Regions from separate parts of the Ruegeria sp. YS9 genome, predicted to be linked through region 3. Evidence: riboswitches for the same ligand, from Rfam matches in the RefSeq annotation. Region 3 holds a riboswitch; each other region holds the start of a gene.
What was found. Region 3 has a riboswitch for cobalamin ahead of NOR97_RS20220 (energy-coupling factor ABC transporter permease). Riboswitches for the same ligand answer to the same signal wherever they lie in the genome.
Positions count from the first base shown of each region.

Region 1: linked by a shared signal. The riboswitch ahead of NOR97_RS18665 (DUF1636 domain-containing protein) and the one ahead of NOR97_RS20220 (energy-coupling factor ABC transporter permease) in region 3 are both predicted to bind cobalamin.
Region 2: linked by a shared signal. The riboswitch ahead of NOR97_RS17550 (DUF4198 domain-containing protein) and the one ahead of NOR97_RS20220 (energy-coupling factor ABC transporter permease) in region 3 are both predicted to bind cobalamin.

Region 1 covers NZ_CP102410.1:519,289-523,435, forward strand. The annotation lists gene NOR97_RS18655 (carbohydrate kinase) at 36-962, shown strand; gene NOR97_RS18660 (D-lyxose/D-mannose family sugar isomerase) at 979-1,644, shown strand; cobalamin riboswitch at 1,744-1,941, shown strand; gene NOR97_RS18665 (DUF1636 domain-containing protein) at 2,038-2,394, shown strand; gene NOR97_RS18670 (ABC transporter ATP-binding protein) at 2,391-3,164, shown strand; gene NOR97_RS18675 (ABC transporter substrate-binding protein) at 3,181-4,131, shown strand; gene NOR97_RS18680 (iron ABC transporter permease) at 4,133-4,147, shown strand, end outside.
Region 2 covers NZ_CP102410.1:262,734-266,880, forward strand. The annotation lists gene NOR97_RS17545 (ROK family transcriptional regulator) at 57-1,181, shown strand; cobalamin riboswitch at 1,306-1,505, shown strand; gene NOR97_RS17550 (DUF4198 domain-containing protein) at 1,636-2,421, shown strand; gene cbiM (cobalt transporter CbiM) at 2,428-3,039, shown strand; gene NOR97_RS17560 (cobalt ABC transporter permease) at 3,036-3,611, shown strand; gene cbiQ (cobalt ECF transporter T component CbiQ) at 3,611-4,147, shown strand, end outside.
Region 3 covers NZ_CP102411.1:97,304-101,450, forward strand. The annotation lists gene NOR97_RS20205 (cation-translocating P-type ATPase) at 1-619, opposite strand, end outside; gene NOR97_RS20210 (hypothetical protein) at 808-1,080, shown strand; gene NOR97_RS20215 (L,D-transpeptidase) at 1,123-1,785, opposite strand; cobalamin riboswitch at 2,001-2,214, shown strand; gene NOR97_RS20220 (energy-coupling factor ABC transporter permease) at 2,290-2,973, shown strand; gene NOR97_RS20225 (transglutaminase-like cysteine peptidase) at 3,079-3,702, opposite strand; gene NOR97_RS20230 (MerR family transcriptional regulator) at 4,050-4,147, opposite strand, start outside.

The sequences.
Region 1 (4,147 bases), on a different replicon from region 3:
CAAACCGAAATTTCTATTCCGAGAAGGACCAAGACATGATCCTGTGCTGTGGTGAAGCGCTGATAGATATGATCTCAGAACCGACCGTGTCGGGTGCACTGGGCTTTGTGCCACATACCGGTGGTGCAGTTCTGAACACAGCCGTCGCGATGGGACGTCTGGGTGTTCCGGTTGGGATGCTGACAGGTTTGTCATCGGACATGTTCGGCCAGCAATTGATCGATGCGCTGAAAGCCAGTCATGTGGACACGACACATGTGATCATCTCGGACCGTCCTACCACGCTTGCCTTTGTGCAGCTCTCGGAAGGGCACGCGACTTACAGCTTTGTTGATGAAAACACCGCGGGCCGGATGTTGCTGCCAGAAGACATGCCCGATCAGCTTCCTGCTGTCTCAGCCCTGTATCTCGGCGGAATCAGCCTTGCCTGTGAACCTTGCGCAGATGCCTATGCCGCCCTTCTGGACCGCCACGGTTCCGACCGGGCGGTGATGCTGGATCCGAATATCCGCCCGGGTTTCATCAAGGATCAAACCCGGTTCAGAGCGCGTTTGAACCGCATGATCTCACAAGCGGATATCGTCAAGGTTTCAGACGAGGACCTGGACTGGATCATTCCGGGCGCTGAATCCGAAGACGCGAAGGCGTCTGTGCTGTTGCAGGCGGGTCCTTCCGTTGTCATCGTCACGCGTGGCAGCGACGGGGCGCACGGCTATCTGGCGGATGGTTCCGAAGTCTCGGTTCCTGTGAAGCCCGTTGAAGTGGTCGACACGATCGGCGCAGGTGACACGTTCAACGCCGGCGTCCTGACCGGTCTCAGCCGTGCAGGGCATCTGACCAAATCAGGTCTGCGCGGATTGACGGCTGAAAGCCTGCAAGCAGCCATGGAGCTGGGCGCTGACGTGGCGGCCGTGACCGTTTCCCGAGCCGGGGCGGAACCCCCCTGGGCGCACGAGCTTTGACCTGCGGGATGGCATGATGAAACGATCCGAAATCAACCGTATCAAGACCCAGGCACAAGCATTCATTCAGTCCTTCGGTGCCGTGTTGCCACCCTTTGCGGATTGGTCGCCCGAGAAAATGCGCAGCCCTCTGGCGGAAACGATCCGCGGCCGCGGGCTGGGATGGGACATAACCGATTACGCACAAGGCCGTTTCGACGAACTTGGACTGTTTCTGTTCACTCTGCGCAATGGCGAGGCGAAGGATCTGAAATCCGGGCGCGGGATGCTCTATGCGGAGAAACTACTGATCTCGAAAGACAATCAGCTTTCTCCGATGCACCGGCATATCGTCAAGGCAGAAGACATCATAAACCGGGGCGGCGGCGACCTCGTTCTGGAAATCCATGCCTCGGATCCAAACGGTGGCGTCGACCGCGACAACCCGGTGACGGTCCCAAGCGATGCCTGCCCTGTAACCTTGCAACCCGGAGAACACTTGCGGCTGAAGCCGGGGCAAAGCGTAACTTTGATGCCCGGCATCTGGCACGCTTTCTGGGCCGAGCGCGGCGATTGCCTTATTGGCGAGGTATCGACCGTGAATGACGACCGTACGGACAATGTGTTCGAAGAGCCGATCCCACGGTTTTCGAAGGTCGAGGAAGATACCGATCCGGATTTTCTTCTTGTATCAGACTATTGACACCGTTCGGTCCGGGCTGGCGCAGCAGGATCGCTGGCTCAACTGTTGCAATTCCATCCACCACCCTTTCGCCTGCCGCTTGACAAGTCTGGCATAGCCGGACTAGCTGAGCGGGATGGTTCCGTAAGGGATGAAAATGGGAACACGGTGCGGCGCTGGAATGTGCCAAGTCCGTGACTGCCCCCGCAACTGTAAGCGGAGAGCGACGCCACTTCACCACTGACCCGTATGGGTTGGGAAGGTGGGCCGAGCCTTGACCCGCAAGTCAGGAGACCTGCCATCGCATGGTAACCAACCCGGGGCGGGGCGTCCCCGAAGGAGGCTTGATGGCGCGTTTGCGTAATATCTGGGTATGTGCCCTCTGTCTGCATCTGGCAAACGACGGAGACGGCAATGACCTGCTATTCTGATCACTACGTTCTGATCTGTTCAACATGTCAGGGGACGATGCCTGCCGAGGCTGCGCAAGACGCGCTGGATGCTCAGCTGCCTGACGGTTTTGAAACCCGAATGGTGGCCTGTATGGCAGGTTGTGAACGGGCCATGACCGTCGGATTTCAGGCCGCAGGCAAAGCGCAGTACCTGTTCGGCGACATTAAGACATCACACGACCTGGATGCCCTGGTCGAATTCGCGACCCAGTTCGGCGACAGCGACGATGGCTGGACCAGCGCTTCGGACCGCCCTCCTGCCCTTTTCGCAAAGACCCTGTCGCGAATACCCGCTTTGCCATCCCGAGGGACATCATGAGCTTTCTGGTTGCCGAGGATCTGGAGTACTACGCGCTCAATGGTGATATCCTGTTGCAGGATGTATCCTTTCGTCTGGAAGAAGGATCAATTCTGGCAATCGCCGGGCCGAACGGCGCCGGTAAGACCACTCTATTGAAACTGCTGTGCGGGATTGAACGGATTGCCTTGGGTGATGTTTGGATAGAAGGCCAAAGCCTTCGTACCCTGTCCGCCCGCCAACGCGCCCGCTCCATTGCTGTGGTCGGACAGCAGGAAATGCCCGACGGACGGATGCGCCTGCAAGACTACGTTGCGCTGGGACAAATCCCGATTCAGGGCGAACGTTCGGTGGCTCAGCACAAGGCTGATCTTGAACGGGTGCTGACGACGACCGAGCTGTCGCATTTTGCCAACAAGACGATGGGTCAACTGTCGGGCGGAGAACGTCAGCGCGCACATATCGCGCGCGCGCTGGCCCAGAATCCGTCGTTGCTGTTTCTGGACGAGCCAACCAACCATCTGGACCCCGATGCCAAGGGGCACATGCTGTCTCTGGTCGCTGATCTGGGGGTAACGGTCGTCATGATCGTCCATGATCTGGTCATGATCCCGGAATTCGCCAGCCATGTGGCGTTGATGAAAGCCACGCGTCTGACAGGGTTCGGGCCTGTTGGCGAAGTTCTGACCCCAGACCGGGTGCGTGAGACATTCGGCGTGGATTATCTGTGCTTTCAGCACGAAGGCCGCATGATCCCCGCACTGGATATCCGAAAACGGAAACTGTCATAATAACAGGAGCTTACATATGATGCAGAAACTCTGGCCAGTGGTCGTCTTCGCTGGCTTGGCAAGTGGGGTGGCAGCAGAGGGCGTCACCGTGGACAATTGCGGCGAACCGCTGGCTTTTGACTCGGCGCCGGAACGTCTGGTCGTGCATGACATGAACATGACGGATATGGCCTTTGCGCTCGGCCTTCAGGACAAGATCGTGGGGCTTACCGGAATTACCGGCTGGTACAAAACAAGCCCTGATTTTGATGCTCAGCGTGGCGATATCCCAGAGCTTGCCCCCAAATACCCGACCATTGAAAACCTTGTGGCCGTCGAACCCGATCTGTTTTTTGCCGGTTGGTACTATGGCATGAAACCCGGCGGTGACGTCACGCCCGACACGCTGGAACCCTTTGGTATCAAGACCATGATCCTGTCCGAAAGCTGCGTGCATCTGGACAAGGATCGCCCCGAGGCCAGCATGAACCTGTTGTTTGATGACGTTCTGCGTCTGGGCACGGTCATGCAGGTCGAGGACAAGGCCGAGGCGCTGGTTGCCCGCTGGAAGGACCAACTGTCCGCCATCGAAGCAAAAACAGCCGATCTGGCAAAGCCCCGCGTGTTCCTGCTGGACGGGCCGGCCGATGCTCCGTTTACCGCCGGCAAGTTCGCCATTCCCGATGCAATGATCGCAGCCGCGGGTGGCGAGAGCGTGACGCATGATCTGGATACCAGCTGGGGCCGCACGTCGTGGGAGGCCGTCGCCGCGGCCAACCCGGAATTTCTGGTGCTGCTCGACTATCAGTCCGGCAACGGCGCAGAGGACACTTTCCAGTTCCTCAAGGATCACCCGGTGATGTCACAAACGGACGCGGTAAAGAACGAGCGCTGGATTGGCCTGCGTTACGAGGAACTGACGCCCGGTCCGGCAAATATCGAGGCGATCGAGAAGATGGCGAAGGCGATGCACCCGGAGATCAACTGATATGGTCCAATTGGGC
Region 2 (4,147 bases), on a different replicon from region 3:
GGAAAAATTCGATTGGTTCACAGGGGTCAGTGGTGCGCGGAACCAATCAAAGCGGCATGCGGGCCCGCAACGAACGGCTGGTGTTGTCGCTTGTCCGACGTCATCAGGCCCTTGCGAAGTCCGAACTCGCGCGCATGACGGGACTGTCGGCACAAACGGTTTCCGTCATCATGCGTCAATTGGAAAAGGATGGGTTGCTTCTGCGCGGTGAACCGGTCCGCGGGAAAGTCGGGCAACCTTCCGTTCCCATGCGTCTCAACCCGGATGGTGCGTTTTTCTTTGGGCTCAAGGTCGGGCGCCGCAGTACCGAGCTGGTTTTGACTGACTTTGTGGGAAACGTGCGGCAACGCAAGCGGCGAACCTATGACTATCCAACGCCGAAAGCCACTTTGGAGTTTTCCACGCAGAGTCTGGGCAAAATGATGTCATCCATGTCGCCCGAGGCCAAAGGCAGGATTGCGGGTCTTGGAATTGCCATGCCGTTCTACCTGTGGGACTGGGCCCAGGCCCTTCAGGTTCCTCAGGAAGAAATGGACCCGTGGCGCGTATCAGACCTGAAGGCTGACCTGGCTGGTCGCCTCGATATGCCGGTTTTTCTGCAAAATGACGCAACGGCGGCTTGTGGTGCGGAACTGGTATTCGGTCCGGCCGATGGACCAAGGGATTTTCTGTATTTCTATATCGGGTTTTTCATTGGCGGCGGTGTGGTTCTCAATGGCGCGATCTTTTCGGGGCGTGGAAACTCGGGGGCGATCGGCCCCCTGCCTGTGCCGGATGGTACGGGCGGTGTCAGGCCGCTTATCGACGTGGCCAGCCTTTATGTGCTCGAGCGTGCGATCACGACAGCAGGGGCGACCTCGCAGTCTTTATGGGAAACGACCGAACGTTGGGATGTGCCAAATGTTCAACTGGAAAACTGGTTGAAACGGACGGCGAGCGGGATTGCCCATGCGATTGTCTCATCCTGTAGCCTGATAGATTTCGAATGCGTGAAGATTGACGGCTGGATGCCGCAGGACATCAAGGCGCGTTTGGTTGAAATGGTCGAAGACAAACTGTCCAAGCTGAACCTGACCGGTCTTGAGCGCCCCGTGGTGCTGGAAGGGACCGTGGGCCCGGAAGCACGCTCACTGGGCGCGGCAAGCCTGCCGTTGTCGGAACGGTATCTTTCAGAAGCTTAGGCATGAAATCATCCTGCTGCCTTGGATTTTTCACGAAGTCGATTTACCCGCCCGAACTGCCGAATTCAGCATTTTTTCGACGGCCACGGCACATTTTCGTTGACCGAGGGCTGAGTTGTCTGGCAAGCCGCTCGGCATGTCCGGTTCCGGGGCTTGCTCTGGAATCAATAGGGAATGCGGTGCGGGCTCAGGCCCAATTCCGCAACTGCACCCGCAACTGTAAGCGGCGAGCAGGGCTGAAACGCCACTGGGGTTTGCCCGGGAAGGCCAGTCCAACGCTTTGACCCGCAAGTCAGGATACCTGCCGGACATGTGCCCTCTAACGGGCACTCCTAATCGGCGACGGGATGTGCGTCGGACCAGGATGCCTGAAAGGGTAATTTGGCGTCGAATGTCCCGTGGTCAAAACGAATTTCGCGCCGGGATTGGCGCGACGGGACAAGGACGACTGTTCATGAAAACGCTGCTCAGTGCAGCCGCTGCCGTGATGGCACTTCCTGCCATGGCAAATGCGCATTTCCTTTTGGAATACACCACCGACACCATGATCGAGAAACCGGGTGATGTGCCGGTCAAGCTGGTTTTCTGGCATCCGTTCGAAAACGGCCATGTCATGGATCTGGAAAAGCCGCAGGAATTCTATGTGATCCACAACGGTGAAAAGACCGATTTGCTGGATACGCTGGAACCTATCCGGTTCACCGGCGGGCAAAACGAGGGCGCGGCGTTCAAAGGCAGTGTCCCGGTCAAACGGTCGGGTGACTATGTGCTGGTGACGGTTCCTCAGCCTTACTATGAGGAATCCGAAGACATCTATATCCAACAGCTCACCAAAGCCTTCCTGAACCGCAACGAATTACCGACCGACTGGATGAATCCCGTGGGTCTGCCGACCGAGATTATCCCGCTGAACAAGCCGACCAACATCATCGCGGGTTCAACCTTCACGGGCCGTGTGCTGGCTGATGGTCAGCCGGTTGCGGGGGCCGAGATCGAGATCGAATACATGGCCGCCGAACCCGACATGGACAGCGCGGCCGCTTCTGCACCGAAAGTGTCCCCTATGCCGGGTGGTGCGGTGGTCGCCATATCTGACGACAACGGGTATTTTTCGTTCGGCGTTCCAAAAGCCGGCTACTGGGGTTTCGCAGCACTTGGTTCCGGTCCGGCAACCGAACATGAGGGCAAAGAACTCAGCCAGGATGCGGTGATCTGGATTCGCGCCTGGGATCTGGAGTAACCCCGAATGCACATCGTCGACGGAGCCCTTTCCAACCCGGTTGTTGTTGGCGGCGCCATAGCGGCCGCGGGCGGGATCGCCATGGGTCTCAGGTCTCTGGATCTTGATCGCATCCCCACTGCCGGTGTGCTGTCAGCCAGTTTCTTCGTAGCATCGTTGATCCACGTACCCATTGGTCCGTCGTCGGTCCATTTGATCCTCAACGGCATGGCCGGGCTGCTGCTTGGTTGGGCCGCATTCCCGGCTTTGTTCGTCGGGCTTTTGTTACAGGCGGTCTTTTTCGGCTTTGGCGGGTTGACGGTGCTGGGGATCAACACCGTCAATATCGCCCTGCCCGCGGTGGTGGCCGGAATGCTGTTCGGTCGTCTGATCGCGCGCGGGACACCTTTGCATGGTGCGATTTGGGGTGGTGTCGGCGGCGCATTTGCAATTGCGGCGACAACCGGCATGGTCGCGATTTCCCTGGCGCTGTCGGGGGATGAGTTCCTGCCCGCTGCCAAGCTTGTTTTCTTCGCCCATATTCCAGTCATGGCCATCGAGGCGATTTTGACCGGGTTCGCCGTCTTGTTGGCGCGCAAGGTCAAGCCCGAACTGTTTTTCAGAGGAGCAACCACATGAAACATCTGGTTGTCATACTGGCTGTGTGCTGTGCGCCCGTGCCTGCCCTGGCGCACAAGGTCATAGCCGGCGTTTTCGAGTCGGGAGACGTGATCGAGGGCGAGATCGGCTTTTCCAACGGTGATATGGCAAGCGGGACCGAGGTCATTGTCACCGGCCCGGACGGGGCCGAGCTGGGTCGATCGGTCACGGATGCGGACGGTTTCTTTGTCTACACGCCGACCTCGGCCGTGGCGCACACCTTCTTTGCTGACCTTGGCGCCGGGCATGTGGCCGAAGTCACGATGTCTGCCGAAGATGTCGCGCGGGTTCTGGGTGTTGCCGTGGCAGAAACCGGAGACTCGTCTTCGGCTGCTTTGACACCGGCCAGCGGTTCGGCGGCTTCTCTCAGCGTCGAAGAACAGCAGGTTATCGCCAAAGCCGTGCGTGATGAATTGCGCCCGCTCAGGCGCGAGATTGCGGCCTATCGCGAACAGAATGACCTGCAAACCATCCTTGGCGGGATCGGGTACATCGTTGGTCTGTTCGGTCTGGGCTTTTACATGGCGGCCCGCCGCAAGCTGGCGTCCTGATGGCACACGTTCTGGGGCACCAAGAAAAAACACTGGCCGAAGCCGGTGACGGGCCGGACGGTCTGATCAGCCAGCTGGATCCCCGGATGCGTATCGTCATGGCGGTTGCTTTTGCTGTCGTGACCGTGGCGCTGTCATCCCTCGGCGCGCTTTGCGTGGCGCTGACAGTGTCGCTTTCGCTTCTGATAGTTTCCCGTCTGCCGTGGCGAAAGACGTTGAAGCGAATGGCCATGATGGATGGGTTCATCCTGTTCATGCTGGTCCTGCTGCCCTTTTCCATGCCCGGAGCCCCGATGTTCACGCTTTGGGGATTCCCCGCAAGCTGGCAGGGTTTCTGGAAAGCGGTCGAGATTGCTTTGACCGCCAATGCCGTGATCCTGTCCCTGATGGTTTTGGTCGGCACGATGGAGCCAGTCACTCTGGGTCACGCCTTGCATCGTCTGCGGTGCCCGGAAAAGCTGGTTTACCTGCTGATGTTCACGATCCGGTATATCGAGGTGTTGCGGGAAGAATACCTGCGCTTGCGCGCCGCCATG
Region 3 (4,147 bases):
CGCCACAGACGGCAACCACCATCAGCAGGTTCATATCCGGTGAAAGGCGTCGCGCCGAAGACCAGGCCTTGGGCGCCACCAGCCAGACGCCAAACAAGATCGCGACCGCGAACAAAGCTGCCTCGGGCAAAGGCATCGGAACCTCACCATGTCCCGAAAACAGCCCGAGCGCACCGCCCATGCCTGTTTCGAAAATGTGCCAGCCAAAACCCGCTGCCCAAAACCCTCCGCTGAGGATGGTGAACCGCCGCTGACGTGCAATATGCGCCGCCTGGTCCTGAGCGGCATTTCCGTCATCCCATGGTTTGGCGGTCATACCAGTACTGGCAACCAGCAGCATGACATCTTCGTCAGACATCTTGGCAGCACTTTCAAGAAGCGTCATTCGACCGTTGATGACATCAAAAGCGAGATGCTCTTCACCACCAACTTTCGGGCCGATAACCCGGTTCAGGATCGCAACCTCTTCGGCGCAATCAAGGCCAGAGACCTGAAAGCTTCTGCCACCTTCGGGAATCGGACCGACGGGCGCGATGTCACCACACCCGCTACTGCCGCACGCGTTGTGACCTTGTCTATTTTCGTGGTCATGGTCGTGGTTGTGGGTATCGGATGACATAGTTAGACCTCAAGAATCTCTGCGGTCCTTTGCAAATAGTTCCTACAGCAACTAGAGCTTCAATACCTTTTTCAATTTTTTTTCAATCCGGTTCGTTGCCCGCGATATTGATGCTTCATTCCTTCTTGCGGGCTGGCCGCGTGAATGCAATCTAGTCGCAGAAGACGTAAAAAATTTGGAACAGGTCAATGCAGAAACGGATCGCAATTACCATCACGTTAGTCTCGATTACTGCCGGTTGCTCAGCCCAGTTCACAGGGGGCAAAAGCAAAGCATTCGAACCAGGTAACCTGCCAGATTCGGTCGTTGCACTGGCAGGGCCGGGGCAGGATCTGGCTACGGCACGCCTTTTACCAGATGACAATTGCTTCTGGTATGAGCACAGCGGACCTGTCGAGACGACATTGGTACCATTGCGCGCGACGAATGGCGCTCCGATCTGCGCCGCGCGCGACGCCTGATAAAAAAAGAGGGCAGCGACGTCCACCTACGCTGCCCAAAATTTATGAGCGGGCTGTGACGCTATCTTCGGCCGAGTATAAGTATGCGGTCGAGCCGATTTTTACATGTGGGTAGAGATCATTGATATGGGCCATGATCATTCTAACACATCCAGAACTTGCGCGACCACCGATGCTTCTGGGCTGAGGTGTACCGTGGATTCTGAGATAAGTATCTCGATCCCCAACGTATAGATAAAGGGCTCGAGAGCCGAGAGCATTACTTGGCCCGGGTTCCATGCCATCCCGAAATTCCGCGTATTCGGGGTTGCGCTCGATCATTGAAGCCGTTGGTGTCCAATGTGGCCACTCGACCTTGCGCCGGATAGCATAGGTACCGGGCTCGTAAAGGTTCCCACGCGCGATCGCTACGCCATAGCGCATTGCTGTCCCGCCTTCCTCGATATGGTAAAGATAGCGCGCGACGGCATCGACATGGATGTCACCAGGAACCAAACCATCATTTGCTACGACACGTCGTGGTAAAAAACGGTCATGAACGCCCCATGGATTTGAGGTCGCTGGATCGTAATCAAATGGCGTGACCTGGCTGTCCCAATAGGTCTTTTGCGACGAGGTTGGCCATGTTTTGGCGATCAATGGACTGGCCGCAGACGCGGAGAACAGCGCAGTGGTTGATTGAATGAAATGGCGCCTTGTCAGCATAGATCTCGTCCTGGTTCACAAGTTTAATGTATTTGCATCGCATTTTCGCGATCAAATTCGAGTCTTAAAGCCTCTAGCAGCTAGAGCTTCAAGAGGCTTCAGGTAACACTTGGTTTACCTAGTCGACCATGTCGCCGGTTGCGTGAACCCTACTTCGGTCGAGTCTACTTCGGACTAGGTCGCAAAGACAATTGACAGAAACGAAGCCGCCATTGTAGCGGTGAATTGTTTTCGGTTCCTGATGGCGGAAGCCAAAAGGATTAAATGGGAATACGGTTCGGTGTTTTTAACGGCGCCAATTCCGTAACTGCCCCCGCAACTGTGAGCGGAGAGCGATGCCAAGACACCACTGGTTCGTAATGGAACCGGGAAGGTTGGCGGAGCGAGCACCCGCGAGTCAGGAGACCTGCCGTAAAACGCCGGGCTATGCCCAGACTGTATCTGTCGGCCTTACGGCCGATTCAACCTGACAAGCCGCCGGGTGAGGCGGTAGGGAGAAATAAAATGCACATCGAACCGGGCATCGTGAATGGTGCCAAAATCGCGCTTTCCTATGTTACCGCCGCAGGCGCGGCTACTTACGCAGCGAAAGAAACGTTTTCCACATTGCGTGCGAATGGACCTGCATCTTTTGTCATGCGCTCGGTGCTCGCCACCGTTGGTGTCTTCCTTTTCTTTGAAGTCCTGCCACACTTCCCGGTTGGTGTCTCTGAAGTCCACTTCATTCTGGGGTCGACGCTGTTCCTGCTTCTCGGTGCTGCACCCGCGGCTTTTGGATTGGCAGCCGGTCTGCTGATTCAGGGGGTGTTTTTTGCCCCGTTCGATCTTCCGCAGTACTTCATCAACCTAACCACTCTGCTGGTGCCGCTATTTGCGCTACAAGCATTGGCCAGCCGCATCATTGCACCCGGTACAGCATATGTTGACCTCAAATATGGCCAAGCTCTTGCCCTGAGTGCGATGTATCAGGGGGGAGTAGTCGCATGGGTTGCGTTCTGGGCTTTCTACGGCCAGGGATTTGGTGCTGAAACTATGGCGTCGGTTCTGTCCTTTGGCGGTGCCTATATGCTGGTAATAGTCATCGAGCCGATTGCTGATCTAGCAGTGCTTGCGGCAGCCAAGGCGATGCGCGGTTTGAACAGCACAGGTCTGGTGACTCCGCGCTTGTACAACGCTGCGGAAGCTTGACCAAAGTTTGAAGCGGTGCCCTAAACTGGGGTTGCCGCGAAACAACTGGTAGTCGCAGGACCAAAGCTTATCGTGGCGCGTCTCGAGGGCGCGCCACATTTGCTTTTAGCCGCTAAAAACCTGCACCCAACGGTCAGGGTGTAGTGGGTCCTGTATTCTTAGGAATAGATACCTGGTTTCCTTCCACGTTTTGATCCTGTTGGTAACATTGTCCAGAACCAAGTCGCCTTCACTCGAGCGATAGACAAGAACAGCATGGCCATTGCGATTGGTGTCCAAGACAGTCGCAATTAGTAGCTTCGTAGGATCCAAACCATTCTGCACAAGTTCAAACTTCTTTTGCAAAGCGAAGTCTTCGCAATCTCCTGACCCTTGCGTCGGCAGTGTCCAGTACTCCTTTGTCCCATATTGGCTTTGATCCGAAACGGCACGAATCCTTCGATTGACGCGCGTGTTGATCGTTTTAACGATCTGATTTTCTTGCGCCACGGAGAGACCAGAACTACGAGCGCTCGCGCACGCCCACGAATAATCTTTGCATAGTGTTTTGGCACCCGATGGCGCTTCAATCTTTCTATCAAGACCGATCGAGGGAAGCTCAGATGCTTGCGACGCAGCGGCAGACACAAAAAAGCTGCATATAAAACAGACCATTGGGAGATAACCCAGCAGGTTTTTCGATAACACTCCCTGAACTAAAGTGGGATTTGTCATATCTGCCTTCTCCATGCTCGTTCCTCTAAAGTATCCAAACTTCCCCGGCCAATGTGTTTTATTCCAAGCCTTCATGTGCTTAGGGGAATTGCAACAGCTTCTTAGCCTCTAGGGGTAAAGCGGCAAAAATTTGCAGATTCTTTGGTATTTCTTCCTTAGTTGACAGCATCAGAGCATCCACGCCATCACCAGCCCGGCATAGCTAACAGAGCGAATTAGAGGGTAAGCTGATCGCAATTCTCTCATTCAACAAAAATACAACAGAGATCGGCCGTCATCGCTGAGGGTTACGGAATACCGGGACAATGAAGCCGCTCCTCCGCAAGCTGAGATAGCCAGTTTCGGTTTTCCAGGCGCTGCAATTAGTGGCCGCTAATGACATCTTTGACGAAAGGCTCGTTGAGCAACGCCGTTAGCAGGGGGCATGAGGCCGCACCCTCGGTGCAGGTCTGCACAAGTT